4 regions of the Psychrobacillus sp. FSL K6-4615 genome follow, and region 2 is predicted to be linked to each of the others. Evidence: riboswitches for the same ligand, from Rfam matches in the RefSeq annotation. Region 2 holds a riboswitch; each other region holds the start of a gene.

Region 1 (5,136 bases), 380 kb from region 2:
TGTCGAATATGAAGTTTGGATTATTTCTTCTATTTACGACACTTGGAACGTTAATATGGAATACAGTATTAGTCTCGGTAGGAGCGGCGGTTGGAGATAACTGGGATGAAATTGTTGGATATATGGATATTTACTCCAATATTGTATATACCATTATAGCTATTTGTGGTATTGCATTTCTGATTTGGTACTTTAAAAAACGAGATTAAGGAGATTTTATGGAAATTTTAGAGTTATTAAAAGCACTTATACTTGGATTTGTAGAAGGAATGACAGAGTTTGCACCTGTATCGTCTACGGGACATATGATTATTGTCGATGATATGTGGTTGAAGACGGAAGATTTTTTAGGGAAATATTCTGCTAATACATTTAAAATTGTTGTTCAATTGGGTTCTATTTTAGCGGTAGTAGTAGTGATGTGGAAGCGATTATTCAGTTTAGTCGGCTTGTATAAAATTGATACAGAAGAATCGAGTAAACAGTTCAACTTGCTTCATGTTATTGTTGGGATTATTCCAGCGGGAGTATTGGGAGTTCTATTAGAAGATTTTATCGATAAGAATTTATTTGGTGTAGAAACCGTAATATTTAGTCTTATAGCAGGTTCTATTTTAATGATTATTGCTGATAAATTTGGACCGAAAAATCCTTCTATCGTAAGTCTAGATCAAATTACATATGCACAAGCTTTCAAAGTAGGTTTAGTACAATGTCTTTCGTTATGGCCGGGGTTCTCACGTTCAGGTGCTACCATTTCTGGTGGTGTATTATTCGGGATGAATCATAAAACAGCAGCAGACTTCACATTCATCATGGCTGTTCCGATTATGGCTGGAGCAAGTTTGATATCTGTATTGAAAAACTGGGAAGATATTGATATGAACCACTTGAGTTTTTATATAGTAGGATTTATTAGTGCATTTGTTTTTGCACTTATTTCTATTAAGTTCTTCTTGAAATTAATCTCACGCGTTAAATTAATGCCGTTCGCAATTTATCGCATTATTTTAGCAGTGGTTCTTGCAGTTATCGTATTTCTTTAAATAAGTTGGCGAATTTTATTAAGTAGTTCGTGAGTGGGACAAAACAATAGGGAAAAAGCATTGCCTCTGGCAGTGCTTTTTTTGAGTGGATTTGATATGGACTACTTAGTGAAATAAGAAAAGCACGAATATTGGATAATGATTGTCCTACTACTGGATATTTATGTTGAAATGAAAGATTGTGAACAGGCTCACTTAAATTATATAAAGATTGAAGTTTGAAGGTGTCTAGAAGAACTAAAGAACGGGTAAAGAATACATAGGAAAAGCAATCAGGAGGTAATTTTTAATGAAGAATCATATTGTTGGCGTATACGAAAATGAACAACAAGCGGCTGAAGTTGTGGAAGATTTAAAAGCGAAGGGCTATACAACCGAAGAAATTTCAGTTATTGCTAAAAATATAAATGAAACATCTGAAATCACACAGGAATTAAAACCCTCCACAAAGGATGGAGCAATTGTTGGAGCTGTAACTGGAGGAGCAATTGGAATAGCAGGGGTGATAGCAGGTTTATCCACTATATTAATCCCAGGGTTTGGTGCTATGTTGGCTGCAGGTCCAATTATTACAACAATTGGCGGAGCAGTAGTAGGAGCCAACTCTGGTTCTGGAGGATTAAAACATGCTCTTATGGAAATTGGAGTTCCAGATGATGAAGCTGAACTCTATTCGAATGAAGCGCAGGATGGTAAAATCCTGGTATTTCTTCACCCTAAAGAGTGAGGGTGGATTGAATGGTCGAAAGTAATGTTTGCAAAAATAATATCAAGTGATTTTAGCTAAAAGTAGCTGAATCACTTGATGTATTAGTTCTCCTAGAAAATTGACAGCTTGAATTAGGAGTTGCTCAGTTAAACACAATATGTTAGATTATATAAATGAACTAAACACAATATATAGTATGTTAACGATGAAAAGGTACCTTTATGGTTTAAAAGGGAATTCGGTAAAATGCCGAAGCTGTCCCCGCAACTGTAAGTGTGGACGACTGTTGAATAGCCACTGCGAGTGATCGTGGGAAGGACAACAGAAGGATGAAACACGAGCCAGTAGACCTGCCTTTTCATCGGTAAGCAACACTTTCTTCGGGGGTTGAGAGGTGGGAGCGAAGGCCTCTATCTCGAATGATTGATATGTCTTGTTGTATCCTACACTTTTAATCTTGAGCGATGTCTCAGCCGAAGATGGCTGTGTCATCGCTTTTTTTGTTTTGTGGTTTGGAGGGAAGTGCCACATAACTGTATTCGTTAAAAAATAGGAGGAATTTAAATGACAATCATCTCAAACACAACGAAACAAGAAGTCCTACATAATCTAACAAAAGAATTTGGGGAGGAAAAAATTACTCCTCTTATAAAAACACATGAAAGATGGATGCAAAAACACCCGGAAGGTACAATAGCTGCTTGGTCGAAGTCAATGTCACTAGAAGCATTAAGTTTTCTAGATGAACAAGAAACGTACTGGACCTTTGTAGCAGCAAGAGTTCATTTAGCGCAGGTGTATGAACAAGTAGCTGAGAGAAGAAACACAACTGTGGATGCAGTGTACACAAAGTTTGCTAGTAATGTTCAACTGTTAAGTGATAAAGGTATTTACGATAAACGTCTTAAACAAGCATACTCACTACAAGAACTAGAGCAGCTATCTGAAATCCTCGTACAGGAAAGAGACTACTTATTTACTTATATCGGTCTAAAAACACTATTAGATCGATATGTAGCGAAGGACTTTGATAAAACAATAGTCGAACTGCCTCAGGAACGTTGGCTTATTATTGCAATGACACTGATGAAGGATGAGCAAGAAAATCGTTTAGAGAAAGTAAAAGAATCCTATTGGGCGATGAGCAACCTATATATGACAGTAGCAACACCAACACTATCTAATGCAGGTAAGCCTCATGGACAGCTCTCTAGCTGCTTTATCGATACGGTAGACGATAGCCTTCAAGGAATCTACGATAGCAATACGGACGTTGCAACCCTATCCAAATTCGGTGGGGGTATTGGTGTGTATATGGGCAAAGTGCGTAGCCGTGGATCTTCTATTAGAGGTTTTGTTGGTGCTTCTAGTGGTGTGCTTCCTTGGATTAAACAACTTAATAATACAGCAGTAAGTGTTGATCAGCTTGGGCAACGCCAAGGGGCAGTAGCTGTGTATTTAGATGTTTGGCATAAAGATATATTTACATTTTTAGATTTACGTTTAAATAACGGTGATGAAAGACTACGAGCGCACGATATTTTTACTGGTGTATGTTTGCCCGATTTATTCATGGAAAAAGTCGATGCTAGAGAGGAATGGCATTTATTTGACCCGCATGAAGTTCGTCAGCTTAAAGGCTACTCGCTAGAAGATTATTATGATGAAAAACGTGGCGATGGATCATTCCGCCAAAAGTACGAGGAATGCGTTAGCGATCATCGCTTGTCTCGTGAAACTGTTCCCGCTATCGACTTGATGAAGCGAATTATGCGTTCTCAGCTAGAGACAGGAGTACCGTTTATGTTTTACCGCGATGAAGTCAATCGCAGCAACCCTAACAAGCATGCAGGGATGATTTATAGTAGTAATCTTTGTACGGAAATTTTCCAAAACCAAAGTGCAACTACATTTGAGTCGATTCAAATTGAAGACGATATCATTGTCACTCGTCGTAAACCAGGGGATTTTGTCGTATGTAATCTGTCGTCTATAAACTTAGGGAATGCAGTTCCGGCAGATGTATTAGAAAAGCTTATAAAAATTCAGGTTCGGATGCTCGACAATGTGATTGATCTTAATATGATTCCAGTTCCTCAGGCGGAACGTACAAATTCTAGGTACAGAGGGATTGGGCTTGGGACATTTGGATGGCATCATTTACTTGCACTAAAGAGTATTCGTTGGGAATCGGATGAAGCAGTAGAGCTTGCGGATACACTATACGAAAAAATTGCATACTTAACGATTAAAGCTTCTGCGGAGCTTGCGAAGGAAAAAGGGGCATATCCATTATTTGAAGGGTCAGATTGGCAAACCGGCGTCTATTTTGAAAATCGTCAATACGATAGTAAAGATTGGAATGAATTACGGGATATTGTAGGGGAAAGTGGGATACGGAACGGATATTTAATGGCAGTTGCTCCGAACTCTTCAACATCGATCATAGCTGGAAGTACTGCAAGCATAGATCCTATATTCCAGAAGTCATACTCGGAAGAGAAGAAGGATTATAAAATTCCGGTCACTGTACCAGATTTGAATTCTGAGACTACATGGTATTACAAATCAGCGTATTTCATCGATCAGCATTGGACGCTTAAACAAAACGCTGCACGCGGGCGTCATATCGACCAAGGAGTTTCATTAAACCTATATGTGCAAAACACAATCAAAGCAAAAGAATTATTAGATTTACATCTAGATGCATGGAATAGCGGGTTGAAAACAACTTATTATGTGCGTTCCACTTCAGTTGAATTAGTAGATTGTGACTCTTGTTCAAGCTAATGAAAGCGATCATTTGCTATTTAAGCTATAGCGGTAATACCGAGGAAGTAGCGGATCTATTGAAGAAGCAATTGGAAGCCGGCAACTATGAAATAGATATGTATAGTATTGGCTATGGAGCAGTACCAAATTTGTTTGAATATAACCTTATTTTTCTCGGAACTTTTACTTGGGATAAGGGAAGCACCCCCGAGGAAATGAAGGACTTTGCAAGAGAAGTTGGTGACAAGCCTAACAATGTCTATATCTTTGGGACTGGGGACACACAGTTTGGTGGAGATGATTTGTTTTGTAATGCTGTAAACAAATTAGCTCGTTTCTATAACAGTGATTATCCGGGTTTGAAAATTGAGCAATCACCGAGAGGTAGCCAGGAGAGGCTGGTAAGTAAATGGTTAGAAGGAGTTTTGGAACATGCAGAAGGCAAAAACATTAGAACCTAGAAATCCGAACAAATCGACAGGAATTTTCAACGGCCAGTCAAGTGGAATATTAAATTGGAACGATATTGCGTATCCACACTGGCATAAGATGTACAAGCGCTTGCTAGGTAATTACTGGCAGGCAGATGAGATCAATATGTCCAATGAT
Region 2 (5,136 bases):
GGTGATAATCCGCTCCTTATAACGTTCCATTACGTCTGGCAAAATGGTCACTTGAGGTTTTGGACGCTCCGGATGTGAAGTAGTACTTACTCGTGCTTCATAAACTGCTTCCACTAGTCTTTTCTTTACTACTTCCTGTGGTTCCCCAATTACTTTTATCTGCCCCTGATCCATCAGTAAGAGGCGATCACAGTATAAAGAGGCAAGATTTATATCATGAAAAATACTAATAACCGTAATTTCATTTTCTATCGTTTGTGTTTTTATAGTATCGAGTAACTGTTTTTGATGGGCAATATCTAGATGATTGGTAGGTTCATCCAGCAGGAGTATAGGTGCTTGCTGTGCAAGAGCCTGAGCTACAAATACTCGTTGTTGTTCCCCTCCTGACAGCAGTTCCAACAGCTGATGCTCATATCTTTGGATGGCCGTTAGCTTCATCGCAGCTTGAACCGCCGCTTCATCCTCGTTAGACCAACTAGAAAACCAACCACTTTGGTGGGGGTAACGTCCGAGTGATACGGTATCTCGAACCGTATGAGAAAAAGCCTGACTATGTAATTGTGGAAGTACTGCCATTTTTTTTGCGAGCTCTTTAGAAGCAAAGGATTGAAGTGTTTTATCTTCAATAAGGACTTCTCCTGATTTCATTGGTAAAATGCCACTTATCAATTTTAGTAAGGTAGATTTACCACTTCCGTTCGGTCCTAATATGCCTAGCATTTCTCCCTTTTTCACTTGAAAGGAGACGTTTTGGACAACTAGCTTTTGGTCGTAACCACCTGAAACATTTTTTATCTCTAGCATGGTGTTAAACGCCTCCTTTTTTACGTTGTTTAAAGAATATAAATGCAAACACAGGTGCTCCGATAAATGCTGTAATAACACCAATTGGTAACTCAGTCGGTGAAATAATCGTACGAGATACCAGATCACAAATGATTAAAAGAGAAGCCCCGTTTATAAAGCTCAACGGTAATACATGACGATTATCCGAGCCAAATAAAAGCCTAGTCATATGTGGCACAACTAGTCCTACAAAGCCAATCGTTCCTGACACAGAAACGGCCGTACCAGTTAGCATAGATCCACCAATAAGTATCATCATTTTGCGCTTTTTCACATCTACTCCTAAATGCTTGGCACGTTCTTCCCCAAACAGCATGGCATTAAGCTCTCTTCTGTTTATCCACAATAACAACGTTCCGATAATAACAAAAGGTAAGGCCATCTGCACAAAGCTCCAACCTCGCATCGACACACTGCCGAGCAACCATCCAATAATTTGACGCAACTCTTCACCAGTTAAAGCAATCATTAACGAAATTACAGATCCCAAAAAGGAACTAAAAATAATTCCTGTTAAAATAATCGTCTCCATTTTCATCCCACGATCTACTAGCTTGGCGAATGAAATAACTAATAGCATTGTCACTAACGCACCAACCATACTAAAGACAGGTAATGTAAATATCCCTAAAAACGGTATGGAAATCCCGAAAAAGAGCGTAGCCACAGCACCGACCGAGGCACCGGACGACACTCCTAATGTATAGGGGTCAGCAAGCGGGTTTTTAAGCAAACTTTGAAATGCAGCACCAGCAATCGCCAAAGATGCACCTACTAAACCAGCTAGTACCACTCGCGGCATACGAATCTTCCAAACGATATTGGTCGCTATCGCATCGGCCCCCGTATCCCATAACGTTTGGATCGGCACCTTCACAGAACCGACCGATACACCAAGCCAAATTGCTAACAAAAGCACAGAAATGGACATGATGTAACCGATCATTGATTTACTCACTAAAAGCCTCCGGATAGATTGCTTTCGCAACTTCTTCTAATCCTTCCACTAGACGTGGACCTTGTCTGCTCGTCGTGTCTTCATTTACTTGTATTACTGCATCATTTTGAATAGCAGTAACTGTATCAAATCCATCACGTTGTTTCACTTGTTCTACAATACCTTCTACGTAATCGTATGTGATAAGCATTACATCTGGGTTACGACTTACAATTTCTTCGGGATCAATTTTTACCCAACCTTCTTGATCATCCATAATATTTGTTGCATTCAACATATTTAATATCTCTTGCATGAACGTTCCATTCCCTGTTGTATAAATTTCTGGAACATCAGAAGTTTCAACAAATACAGTTTTCTTCGATTCTACTTTTTGTACTTTTTGTTGGATATCTTCTACTTTTACTTTCATGTCTTCTACAATTTTTTGGGCTTCTTTAAGTTTCCCAGTAGCTCGACCCATTTCTTCAATAGTTGTATATGTTTCATCAAAATCCTTAGCGTCACTCACCACATACACCAAAACATTCGAATCACGCAGTTGTTGCAGTCCAGCTTCCGCCATTCCTACAATCGATTCATGTGCAAACACAATGTCCGGATCTAACGAAAGGATTTTTTCCACATTGAACTCCATGCCACCGATTTTTTCTTTCTCTAGTGCCTCTTCTGGATAGCTTTCAAAATCGTTTACCCCTATAATTTCCTCATTCAATCCAAGTGCAAATAAAATCTCTGTATTACTAGGAATCATGGAGATGATTTTCTCCGGGGCTGCCTCTAACGTAACTTCTTCTCCAACGGCATCCGTCAATGTCATTGGGAATTCTATATTTTCACTAGCCGCCTGCTCCGCCTCAGTACTTTCTACATTTTTCGTTTCTTCCTGTGCGCATCCAACTAATAAAAACACCGCCATTACGGCGATTAACCATCTTTTTTTCATTTTACATTCCTCCTAATTTAGACAATAAAAAATCTCCCATCCTATGATGAGAGATAAATAGGTATAAACCTGCACGAAGTCACAACGAGCCAGATTTACACCAAACCTATCCTCGTAGGTAACGGGTGCAAAGCATTTAGGCAGGTTTTCTGACTCGCGATATGTTCTATCACTTACAGTGGCGGGACCGTGCTGGACTTTAACCAGCTTCCCTTTTAACTCCAGCAATCCATTGCGAGAGCACCTCTATGCATTAAATTATTCATATTGCTTTGCCTTCATTATACCTTATTTTATATACCTGTCGACTTCGTTTTGAGGAAAGCGTTGTCTGACCTTTTTACTGGTGGATAGTGGGAGACTCTCTCTTACATGACTGCGTTGCTCTCGTATAGACGGAGTTCGCTCTCGTATAGACGGGTCGCTCTCGTAAAGCTTGAAATCTCTCTCGCATCGATCATAGGCTCTCTCGTATAGACGGGTCAATCTCGTATAGGACAGATTCACTCTCGTGTAGGCTTCGATTACTCTCGTAAAGATGCTCATCTCTCTCTTAATAAGTGGTTACTTACGTTCGATTGTTGTTTACTCACTCTCAGCTGAATTTTACTGGCGCTCAAGTTGGAAATACTACTTGCCGTCGTGCCCTGTTTATTTGCTGTTGGAGGCTATGAGGATATTTTCTCCAAATTTACTCTCTTTATTCGAAGCAGAATTATAAAAACCCTCGACCGAAGTCGAGGGTTTGCTATTTACATTTGTTCTGGAGCAGATACACCTAGTAAACGTAAGGCATTTGCAATTGTTTCTCTCGCAGCAGTTACTAGTGCCAGACGAGCTTCTGTTTGAGGAAGATTATCCGCATTTAATACTTTGTCTGCGTTATAGAAGCTATGGAAAGTCGTTGCTAGTTCTTGGATATAGATTGCAATACGGTGAGGTGCACGAAGTTTTGCAGCATCTGCAACTATTTGTGGGAAGTCACCAATTTTTTTAAGTAAGTCTACTTCTTTTTCACTTTGCAACAACTCAAGTGAATCAGTCGATACTTTCATTCCTTGCGTTTCTGCTGATCGTAAAATCGAACAAATACGTGCGTGTGCATATTGAGCGTAGAATACTGGGTTTTCATTGGATTGAGAAACAGCTAAGTCTAAATCGAAATCCATATGTGAGTCACCTGAACGCATACCGAAGAAATAACGTACTGCATCCAGTCCTACTTCTTCTACAAGCTCACGCATGGTAACAGCTTTACCAGTACGTTTACTCATTTTCATTTTTTCGCCGTCTTTATATAATTGAACCATTTGAATAATCGATACTTCTAGTTTTTCACGCTCATATCCAAGTGCTTCAATGGCTGCTTTCATACGTGGAATGTAACCATGGTGGTCTGCTCCCCAAATATTAATCAGTTGATCGAACCCACGAACTAACTTATCTTCATGGTACGCAATATCTGGTAATAAATAAGTGAAAGAACCATCACCTTTAATAAGCACGCGATCCTTATCATCTCCAAATGTCGTCGAACGGAACCATGTAGCTCCTTCTTCTTCAAAAATATGACCATTTGCACGTAACTTATCTAAAGCCACTTCAATTTTGCCGTTCTCATATAAAGAAGTTTCCGAGAACCAGTTATCAAAACCAACACGGAAATCAGCTAAGTCTTTTTGTAGTTTTGCAAGCTCTACTTTTAACCCATGTGCACGGAATGCTTTGTAGCGTTCTTCATCTGACATGGAGACAAATTTATCGCCATGTTCTGCAACAAGAGCTGCAGCAATATCGATAATATCTTGCCCGTGATAGCCACCTTCAGGCATTTCTTTGTCTAATCCTTGAGCTTGGAAGTAACGAGCTTCAATGGAGATCGCTAAGTTATGAATTTGGTTTCCTGCGTCATTAATATAATATTCACGAGCAACATCAAATCCAGCAAAATCAAGAACGTTACTTAAAGAATCACCTACAGATGCCCCACGTGCATGTCCTAAATGTAAATCACCAGTTGGATTTGCAGAAACAAATTCTACTTGAATTTTCTCTCCAGCACCTGAAGTTGAGCGGCCGTAGTTTTCTTTTTCTGTTAAAGCAGCCTTCACTACATCTTGTAAGTAATCTTTACGAACAGTAATATTCATAAATCCTGGACCTGCAATATCCACTTTTTCCATCATTGTTCCAGACAACTCTAGGTTTTCTATGATTGCCTTCGCCACTAGACGAGGATTCTTTTTCGCAAGTTTTGTTAATTGCATCGCAATATTTGTTGCATAGTCTCCATTTGCTTTGTCTCTTGGAGTTTCAAGTTGGATAGTTGGAATTTGCTCTTCCGTTACAAGTTCTGCTTTCACTATTGCCTGTTGTAATGCAT
Region 3 (5,136 bases), 3.0 Mb from region 2:
TTTTACTACTGGATCAAGAGCCTGAAGCATCATTTGGAGGTCAAGCCTGGTGGTCATTTGGAGGATTATTTTTAGTAGATTCCCCAGAACAAAAAAGATTAGGTATTCAGGACTCATATGAACTCGCATGGCAGGATTGGCTTGGAACAGCTGGGTTCGATCGGGAAGAGGATCAAGATTACTGGGCGTTGAAATGGGCGGAAGCTTATGTTCGGTTTGCAACCGAGGAAAAACGTGATTGGCTTCACGCACAAGGTGTTCGATTCTTCCCCGTAGTAGGTTGGGCGGAACGAGGAGGCTATCTTGCAGATGGACATGGAAATTCAGTACCAAGGTTTCATATCGTATGGGGTACCGGACCTGGTATTGTGAAACCTTTTGAAACTCGTGTTCGAGCTGCCATGTCCAAAGGAAATGTAGAATATAAACCTCGACACCAAGTAGACGAACTGGTCATGGACAACGGAAAGGTCATTGGTGTGAGTGGTTCATTATTGACTCCTAGTTCTGCTGGTCGTGGAGAACCAAGCCCAAGAGATGTGGTTGGCCATTTTCAATATGTAGCTAAATACGTAATGGTAACGAGTGGTGGAATTGGCGCTAACCACGAACTGGTAAGAGAAAACTGGCCTTCACGGCTTGGGGAACCTCCCAAACGTATGATTTCTGGAGTGCCAGAACACGTGGATGGACGAATGCTTGCCATTACAGAGAAAGCTGGTGGTCGCTTAGTAAATAAGGATCGCATGTGGCATTATACAGAAGGTATTAAAAACTGGAATCCAATCTGGCCACTTCATGGAATACGTATATTGCCAGGCCCATCCTCGATCTGGTTAGATGCCACAGGACAACGATTCTCTGCTCCAAACTTCCCTGGTTTTGATACTTTAGGAACGCTAGAGGCTATCCAAAGAACTGGGTATGACTACTCTTGGTTTATACTTACCGAGAAAATTATTGAAAAAGAATTTGCCCTTTCAGGATCTGAGCAAAATCCAGATTTAACGGGGAAAAGTATCAAACAGGTTTTGAAGCGAATTTTACCAGGACCCACTGCTCCAGTGAAGGCCTTCATGGAAAATGGAGAAGATTTCATAGTATCTAACAATTTATCCGACCTAGTAGATGGGATGAATAAAATTACTGGCGATAATCTCTTAAACTTAGAACATATTGAGAACCAACTACTAGCTAGAGACCGTGAAATGGATAATAAATTTACAAAAGATCTTCAAATAACGGCTCTTCGAGGAGCTCGAAACTATATAGGTGATAAATTAATACGTGTAGCATCTCCCCATAAATTATTAGATCCTAAAAACGGTCCTTTAATTGCTGTTCGGTTAAATATTGTGACTAGGAAAACACTTGGTGGATTGCAAACTGATCTCGACGGCCGTGTACTAAATGATAAAGGACTTGCCGTCCCTGGGCTTTATGCAGCCGGTGAAGTAACTGGCTTTGGTGGAGGAGGAGTTCATGGGTATCGCTCTTTAGAAGGGACATTTTTAGGTGGGTGTATCTTTACAGGAAGAGAAGCAGGCAGGGCCTTGGTTCGTAGCCTAAATCAAACTTAACTCGATTACTGAAGTTTCCTAATCTGAAATAGTTACGGACGACATGCGTTGTATATCCATGTCGTCTTTAACCAATTTACCGTAAGTATTTGTATATTTCTTCTCCAATTTGAGCAAGAATACGTTTCGAAAGTAAATCATCTTCATCCTTTGATAAAACCGTTGCAATTAACTTTCGGTTCCCTACGTAAAAGATTCCAGCGTCGTGACGTGTTCCAGGAATCCATCCAGTCTTATTGGCTAACTCCCATGGCGTCATCCCATAATCAAAATTAGAGTATGGAGACGGTAACCTTTCAGGTAAACAATCACGTACCTGTTGTTTCTTCATCACTTCTACCATTTGACGGCTTGCTTTACCACTCACTAAATCTCCCATAGCCATCTTATGTAAAAGTATAGCTATATCCACTGCTGCTATCCGATTAGCACCTTTGGGATTAGACTTACTCAACATGAGCTTGTTATAAAAAGTACTATATATCATTCCTGCTTCCTTCATAGAATTTTGGATATCGTCAACTCCTACAAGGTCGATTAGTAGATTAGTTGCCGTATTATCACTTTGAATAATCATCAGCATTATGATGTCTTGAAGGGGAAGAGATAATCCTGGAGTAAAATGTTGCAATACACCAGAACCTCCCACATACTCTTTTTCATTGAGGATGATTAAGTCCATTAAAGACAAGTCTCCTCGGTCCACTGCTCTATAAACTGAGGCCATGATTGGTACCTTAATGACACTTGCCGCATAAAAAAGCTCCTGTTCATTATGTTCCCATTTCTCCCCTGAATTTAAGTCCTCTAAGACGATTCCCCAAGTGCCTTTTGACTGTTCTACGAGTTTTTGTACCTTGCTCACAAGCTCTTCCACAATTCTTCCCCCCTATAGAAAATCTATTTATTTTATTATAGACTAACAATTGTTTGAATATTACATTAATTATAAACTATAAAAAGCAAATAGATTTATAGATTTACAATAAAGCTCGGTTTTAACTTTCTATCAACTGAATATTAAATTTTTTATGTTATAGTAAAAGAACAATTGAATAATGTGTAGACTTAGGTGTTCGTTTACAAAAGTAAATGAACTTAAAAGGGAAGTCGGTGAAAAACCGACGCTGTCCCGCAACTGTAAATGGGAGCAATTCTACTATATCCACTGTATGTCATTATGGGAAGGATAGAAAAGCGATGAACATGAGCCAGGAGACCTGCCTATTTCAAGTACACACCAAAAACCTACGCGGATAGGGGGTGTTAAGTGCAGCTATGAACAAGCAAATGCTTGAAATTGCTGTCGTACGAAAAAGCGCAATGAAAACACTGGAGATATTGACTCTTTTCGGTGTGTATTTTGTTACGTTTCAAACGTCTCGACAACAACCAATCATATCCAACTAGCATCTTCTTTTAAAAGAGGATGCTTTTTTATGTTGAAGAAAGGAATGTTGAAATGACTATCGGCACGAAAGAAGATTATATAAATAGATTTAAAAATGTATTAATGACTAATAATATTGGAAGCTCATCCATTTCACTGGATTTGATATTTGAAGCCTTTGGAAAAGAAATTGATACTATCTCAGAAATACACGAACAAGACAAAACTAAATATGTACTCAATTTACAAAAAGCATATAAACAAATTAAAGGTGAGATTTCAGGAATGAAAGAAGATTAAATAAAAAAAAAGCGAACCGATTTTGAATCGGTTCACTTTTTTATAGGTCTTGATAGTCTCTTTGAAATTTACCGCCGTCTTTTACTTCAGAGTGATAAAGAGCTTTTAAAGCAAAGCTTTTCTCTAAATCATGCTCCTTCATAACCTCTTTTAAACGTTTGCTTAACTCTGGGCTATATTTCACTAGTTCTTCCATTTTCGATTTCGAATATTGCATGAATTGTACCTTCTTTCTACGTTGTTAGTCTATCTAGTATAGCACTGATACAGGTGTTTTCGCCCTAATTTGCTATAATTAAGTTCAGAGGTGAGTACATGCACAAAACTATTGGAATTCTTGCACATGTAGATGCTGGAAAAACTACTTTTTCAGAGCAACTGCTTTACCATACAAATACCATTAGACATAGAGGACGAGTGGACCACCAAGACTCGTTTCTTGATAGTCATACTATAGAGAAAAATAGAGGAATTACTATATTTGCCGATCAAGGAATCTTTACCTACAACAATTCTACCTACTATATTATCGATACTCCGGGACACGTCGATTTTTCTCCAGAAATGGAACGTGCTATCCAAGTGATGGACTATGCCATCATTATTATTAGTGCTGTAGACGGCATTGAAGGACATACGGAAACTGTTTGGCAATTACTGCGAAAACACCATGTCCCTACCTTTTTCTTTATTAATAAAACCGATTATGAAGGCACGGATCCAACAAGCGTTCTTGCTGAAATTCGCTCCACCTTATCAGAAAATGTGTGTGATATAACGACATCTTTTGACGAAGAGCTAATTGAATTTCTTGCAGAGCGAGATGAAGTTCTCTTAGAAACTTATATGGACAGTGGATTCGATAAAGACTTATGGACACAAACGCTTAAACAAATGGTGAAAGAAAACAAAATCTTTCCTTGTGCTAGTGGTTCAGCATTGAAAGATATAGGTATTGTCGAATTTCTAGAAAAACTAGATTCGTTAACCACTACTTCCTATAAATCAGACGATGTATTTGCAGCACAGGTGTATAAGATAAGACACGATGAAAGTGGGAATCGTGTTACCTATTTGAAGTTAGTGAATGGGACATTGAAAGTACGCGACAGTGTGACTTACAATGAACAAACTGAAAAAATAACGCAAATCCGCCAATATAGCGGCAATAAATTTAAAACTACAGATCAGGCTATAGCAGGTGAACTAGTAGCTGTTACTGGCTTAACAAATGCCTCCATTGGGGATGGGCTCGGTGTATTCGCCCAGAAAACTAAATTTGATATGATTCCAACGTTAAAATCTAAAGTACTCTTTGATGCTTCTGTACATGTAAAGGAAGTATTACGTTGCTTTAAATTATTAGATGCAGAAGACCCTTCTTTACGTATTTTTTGGGATGAGTACTTTCAAGAAATACACGTCCATGTAATGGGCGTTATTCAACTAGAAGTACTCGAACAAATTGTTTTGGAGCGTTTTGGTTTCCACGTATCTTTTGGAGAGCCTAAAATTCTATACAAAGAAACTATTGGTAACTCCGTGCATGGATATGGTCATTTTGAACCTTTAAGACACTATGCAGAAGTGCATTTACTAATCGAGTCTGCTGCAAGAAATAGTGGAATTACCTTTGCAAATATATGTCATGCGAATGATCTATCAACAGGCAATCAAAACTTAGTGAAGCATCACCTTTTCGAAAGAGATCATCACGGTTTACTAACAGGCTCCACCTTAACTGATGTGAAAATTACTTTACTCACAGGACGCGGACATAATGAACATACACACGGTGGAGACTTTCGAGAAGCAACCTACCGTGCACTTAGGCAAGGACTGGAAAAAGCGGAAAATATACTTTTA
Region 4 (5,136 bases), 2.8 Mb from region 2:
ATCTGTATCTTCAACTAGGATTTAAAGTATTTGGGACAGAAGACATGGCATTAAAGGTTGGGGATACTTATTACGGTGAACATCATATGTCGCTAATATTGAATTGAGCGGAAGGAGGAAACGAAATTAATTCTCACATCATCGAAGAAATTGTAAAATGTATGCCAATAAACGAATTTGATTCGACCATACAGAAGGTACAGACAGAGCATCGACTAAAGCTAGTAGACTTTTGGAATATTAAAGAAGGTAGCAAAGTGCTAGAAATTGGCTGTGGACAAGGAGATACGACAGCAGTTTTGGCTTATACAGTTGGAGAGACAGGATTTGTTCATGGAATCGATATAGCTTCACCGGACTATGGTAGCCCAGTTACTTTAGGTAATTCAATGGCCTTCTTGAAGAACTCGCCCCTAGGAAATCGGATTAAGGTAAATTTTGAATTGGATATCCTTCAAGAAGAAGTGGATTTCCCTGAAAAATCTTTTGATTATATTGTGCTGTCTCATTGTACTTGGTACTTAAAATCACCGGAAGAATTCCTGGGAATGTTAAAGAAAATCAAAAAATGGACAAACGAATTATGCTTTGCCGAGTGGGACACGAGAGTTCAAACTAATGAGCAGCTTCCACACTTCTTGTCAGTACTCATCCAAGCTCAATATGAGTGCTTTGTAGAAAATAGTTTAGTTAATGTTCGAACGTTATTTACACCTAAGGACATTCAACAAATTGCGGAAAAAGCTGGTTTCGAAATTACAACGGAAAAAATTATCGACTCTACTCATCTGCAAGATGGCAAATGGGAAATAGAATATACATTAACAGATTATAAAGAATTAATAGAAGCTGCCGACCATTTACCTATCAAATATAAAGCTTTAATACAATCAGAAATGCATCTATTAGAGGAAGCAAGAAGTCAAAACAAATACACATCACTGAACACATACGCATTCACAGCAAGAAAAGGAGAATAAAATGAAAGAGTTAACAGAAGAAATAAAGAGATTCCGGGACGAACGAGGTTGGGGAGGAAATCACGATGCTCGTAGTCTTGCTATTTCAGTATCATTAGAAGCAAGTGAGTTATTAGAGCATTTTCAATGGGTTACTGCAGAGGATGCGATAAAAAAAGACAAGCAGGCAATTGCTGACGAAGCAGCAGATGTATTTATTTATCTTTTGCAATTTGCTGATGTGCTCGGAATTGATTTAATAGAGGCTGCACAGCAAAAAATGAAGAAAAATGCTTTGAAATATCCATTACCTGAAGTGGATTAACAAAGGCATATTAACAAATCCCTTCGATCAACACTGTACTTACAAGTGAAAAACGTTGACTCTTTATCGGTCAACGTTTTTTTGTTGAAACCATTGAAAAAATGACATTAATAATAGCGCAGTAATAGCCCCAGTTGTATCCAACAAGACATCTTGAAGAGAAGCTGTACGGCCACTTGTGAAAGATTGTCGAAATTCATCGGCAACAGCAAGAAGCATAGTGATCACAACTGTTGTAATTTTACGATACTTAAATGGAGGTAACGCAATATAAATGGCTAAAGCAATGATTCCAAAATAAACAAAATGGGTACCTTTTCTTATCAAAAATTCTACAAAAGCATAGTAGCCACGCTCTTCCACAGAAACGAGAATGCCCCAGTATGGAACTTGAAAAATACGAAGAAAAGATTCTAATGGTTTGCTAGGAAGCCATGCTTTTAAGACATCCTGCATAGATTGCTGTTCAGCTGGCTGCCCTGATGCCAAAAATACAATAACAAGTAATATTAAAAGCGGGATAAGTTTTTTCATATACTGACATTAGCACAAAACTGGTGAATTTACATGCGTGAAAATTATTGTGCATGCTAGGGAGATGGCTATGGTAAACTAATTGTAAGTGAATAATTTTCGTAGGGAAAAGGTGCTAACTTGTTAGCTTAATTTGGGAATTCGGTTAAAATCCGAAGCTGTTTCCGCAACTGTAAATGCTGATGAAATAAGAAAAATGCCACTGTTGACTAGTCAATGGGAAGGTTCTTAGAGTAAATTGATGCATAAGCCAGGAGACCAGCCTTTTCTTGAACGTATAGATACTCTTCGGAAGTTAAGGGATTGTACGGCACGTTTCTATTTTTCTGTTTTTTTATCGTTAAATAGGTATCACGCCGCCCTTATTTGGGTGGCGTTTTTTTTGTGCTGTTAACTAACAAAGTATTATATGCTTGAAAATTCACCAATAAAAGGAAAGGAGGAGAAGTAATGAAAAAAGATATTCGCTATATTTGCTATCCATTTATGCGTGAAACACCTTCTACTGTAGATTTTGAAATCCGTACAGATTCGTTGACTACTCGTATTGGACTAGCAGCTTCTTTAACAAAGGATATACCAAAGATTTACGAGGATCTGATGTATTTGGCACCAATGGCTTACCATTTAAACGGGTCTGTTCGAGGGAAGATAGCCATTACAGAAGGCGATTTACAAGTTCTAAGTGATATGTACGATTTCTATGTAGAGGAAGTAAAAGGTAGAGTAGATATATTTGTACTACCACAGGGTACGACTGCAGCTTGTGAATTACATGTTTGTAGAAGTGAAGCAAAAAAGTCAGTTAGAGCTCTTCATAAAGTTTCGTTAGAAAGAGAAATTCCTGAGATTTTGTTTGACTATGCACAGTTATTAGCAAATGTGTTGTTTGCGATGGCAGTTTATGTGAACAAACATCATGGAGTGGAAGAAATTCAATTTGTCAGTAAATCATATCCAATGAGAAAAAAGAAACAACTGGAGGAATAATACTATGAAGAAAAATTATTTATTTAATTGGTTGTCGGTGCTGCTATTTTCATTCTTGCTTGTAGGGTGTTCTGCGGAAGAGAAGACAACTGTGGAAAAACAAGAGGAAGTAGTAGATGAAGTAAAAGAATATACAGTAACTGATGATGTAGGAAATGAAATTACATTCGAAGAAGTACCCGAAACGATTGTTTCTCTTCAACCGAGCAATACGGAGATTCTTTTTGCTTTAGGTGTAGGCGATAAAATTGTAGGAGCAACAGATTATGATACATATCCTGCAGAAGCACTCGAAATAGAGCGAGTATCTGATTCAGTTGCATTTAATGCGGAAAGAATTACAGAACTGAACCCAGATGTAGTAATAGCGTATACAATTGGCCAAGAAGAAGCACTGCAACTTCTGGAAGATACCGGATTAAAAGTCTTTGTAATTGAGTCTGCAACTTCTTTTGAAGATGTATACGGAGATATCGAGCAGTTGGCTACCGTAATGGGTATTGAAGAAAAAGGACAAGAAGTTATTTCTTCTATTCAGGATACTATTCAAGGAGTTCAAGAAAGAGTTAAATCTGCTACCCCATTAAAAAAGGTATATTATGAAATTAGCCCATCTCCAGATATTTATACAACTGGTAATAAAACATTCCAACAAGAAATTTTAGCAGCAGCATCGGTCGACAATGTATTTAGCGATCAAGAAGGTTGGATCAGTGTGTCAGAGGAAGATGTTACGGTCAAAAACCCAGAAATTATTTTAACAACTGCAAATTATTTAGATGATGCACCTGGAGAGATTAAATCTCGTGCAGGGTGGGACAAAATACAAGCCGTACAAAACGATTCAGTCTTTTTAGTAGATGGTGACGTTATTTCTCGACCAGGTCCTCGTATTGGTGAAGCAGTGGAATTGATTGCTAAAACAGTGTATCCAGAATTATTTCAATAAACTTAAAGCCTCGTCCTAATTTAGGATGAGGCTTTTTGGGTTTTATATTGAAAAAAGTAAACTGCTACATGACTCACCAAGTAGTACTTGTGCTCTGCAGATCGTTCCTATTATTTAATCGGTATCCAAATTTCTGAATAGCAATTTTCGCTGGAAGGATCATCATCGGAATACACTTCTAGCTCCGGTGTCCCTGCGGGTTCATATGGATTAGAGGGGAACCACTCCGCATATATTTGTTTCCAGGTATTTTGCATAGCATCTGGCATCGGACCGTGCACCTCAAATACAACCCATTTAGAAGCAGGGATTGTAATAGCTGATAAGTTTTCCGGTACTTCACCTACATAATCTGTTGCAATCCAATAATCAATTAAGCTATTCTCTCGATAAGCTGCGTCTGCAACACAAACACCGAGTACACCCTCAATGTCTCCGTTGTTTAATTGAAATAATAAATCATTTGTTCCATCTGCATGTACATCATTCCAAAACAAAGGAATACCCTGTGTATTTTCTCCATTCTTACAGTTGTATATTCTTTTCACTCCAACAGCTTGAAAGCTTTCCTTCTCGACAATTTTATACTTCATTGGTTCTGCCCCCTTTAAATTTACCTGAATGATCAAGCGGTTATAGGAATTTATTTTCCCTATATTTTTTCTTGCTTCACTAGGCGTAATTCCGTGTTGTTTACGGAATGCTTTTGTGAATGATTCAGGAGTGTCGTACCCGTATTTGTAGGAGACGTCAATTATTTTATTGTCCGTATTAAGCAGTTCTTGTGCAGCCAAAGTTAGTCGTCTTCTTCGAATATAGTCTCCTAGGGACATATCCGTTAAGATGGAAAACGTTCGTTGAAAATGAAAAGCAGAAGAATTAGCTTCCTTAGCAATTTGTTCCATAGATAAATCCTCTAGTAAATGATCCTCTATATAGCTTATTACCTGTTGAATCGACTCTACCCACCCCATTGACTTCACTCCTTATATGTATCTTAGTGGAATACATAGAGGCAATCCTGTCATTTTGTGCTTTTATGGGACTGCCTATTCTTCTGTAATTAGCTCGATAATTTCTTTAGGACGAACATCTAAAGAGGAAAGCTCTTTAACGTCTAACCATATTGGTTCATAGCCACCCCGATGAGGAGAAGGGTCCGTATATTCTTCTCCAATACCTGGTCCAAATTTCCCTCCAATTATATCTGCTAGGAAAAAATGTTGAGTGCCGCTTTGTTCAATAACTTTAAAGGGGCGCTGGATTCTTACATGTACTCCAATTTCTTCAAATGTTTCCCGGATCGCTGCTTGCTCTGGAGTTTCACCTTTTTCTAATCCCCCACCAGGAAATACATAATAAGTCATATGAGGTTTCGT

What was found. Region 2 has a riboswitch for cobalamin ahead of MKX53_RS02890 (ABC transporter substrate-binding protein). Riboswitches for the same ligand answer to the same signal wherever they lie in the genome.
Region 1: another riboswitch for cobalamin. It lies ahead of MKX53_RS01070 (ribonucleoside-diphosphate reductase subunit alpha); the one in region 2 lies ahead of MKX53_RS02890 (ABC transporter substrate-binding protein).
Region 3: another riboswitch for cobalamin. It lies ahead of MKX53_RS18310 (hypothetical protein); the one in region 2 lies ahead of MKX53_RS02890 (ABC transporter substrate-binding protein).
Region 4: another riboswitch for cobalamin. It lies ahead of MKX53_RS16840 (hypothetical protein); the one in region 2 lies ahead of MKX53_RS02890 (ABC transporter substrate-binding protein).

What each region holds. Positions count from the first base shown of each region.
Region 1 is NZ_JBBOYQ010000001.1:204,726-209,861, forward strand. It holds gene MKX53_RS01055 (DedA family protein) at 1-209, shown strand, start outside; gene MKX53_RS01060 (undecaprenyl-diphosphate phosphatase) at 219-1,046, shown strand; gene MKX53_RS01065 (general stress protein) at 1,336-1,773, shown strand; cobalamin riboswitch at 1,950-2,127, shown strand; gene MKX53_RS01070 (ribonucleoside-diphosphate reductase subunit alpha) at 2,320-4,545, shown strand; gene MKX53_RS01075 (flavodoxin) at 4,545-4,988, shown strand; gene MKX53_RS01080 (ribonucleotide-diphosphate reductase subunit beta) at 4,960-5,136, shown strand, end outside.
Region 2 is NZ_JBBOYQ010000001.1:586,344-591,479, reverse strand. It holds gene MKX53_RS02900 (adenosylcobinamide amidohydrolase) at 1-807, opposite strand, end outside; gene MKX53_RS02895 (FecCD family ABC transporter permease) at 812-1,795, opposite strand; gene MKX53_RS02890 (ABC transporter substrate-binding protein) at 1,800-2,753, opposite strand; cobalamin riboswitch at 2,876-3,016, opposite strand; gene argS (arginine--tRNA ligase) at 3,506-5,136, opposite strand, start outside.
Region 3 is NZ_JBBOYQ010000001.1:3,610,985-3,616,120, forward strand. It holds gene MKX53_RS18300 (FAD-binding dehydrogenase) at 1-1,580, shown strand, start outside; gene MKX53_RS18305 (serine hydrolase) at 1,657-2,457, opposite strand; cobalamin riboswitch at 2,634-2,822, shown strand; gene MKX53_RS18310 (hypothetical protein) at 3,043-3,270, shown strand; gene MKX53_RS18315 (hypothetical protein) at 3,311-3,487, opposite strand; gene MKX53_RS18320 (translation factor GTPase family protein) at 3,586-5,136, shown strand, end outside.
Region 4 is NZ_JBBOYQ010000001.1:3,363,427-3,368,562, reverse strand. It holds gene MKX53_RS16860 (GNAT family N-acetyltransferase) at 1-107, shown strand, start outside; gene MKX53_RS16855 (class I SAM-dependent methyltransferase) at 162-980, shown strand; gene MKX53_RS16850 (nucleotide pyrophosphohydrolase) at 982-1,284, shown strand; gene MKX53_RS16845 (VanZ family protein) at 1,348-1,818, opposite strand; cobalamin riboswitch at 1,912-2,099, shown strand; gene MKX53_RS16840 (hypothetical protein) at 2,269-2,808, shown strand; gene MKX53_RS16835 (ABC transporter substrate-binding protein) at 2,813-3,757, shown strand; gene MKX53_RS16830 (AraC family transcriptional regulator) at 3,868-4,731, opposite strand; gene MKX53_RS16825 (NUDIX hydrolase) at 4,807-5,136, opposite strand, start outside.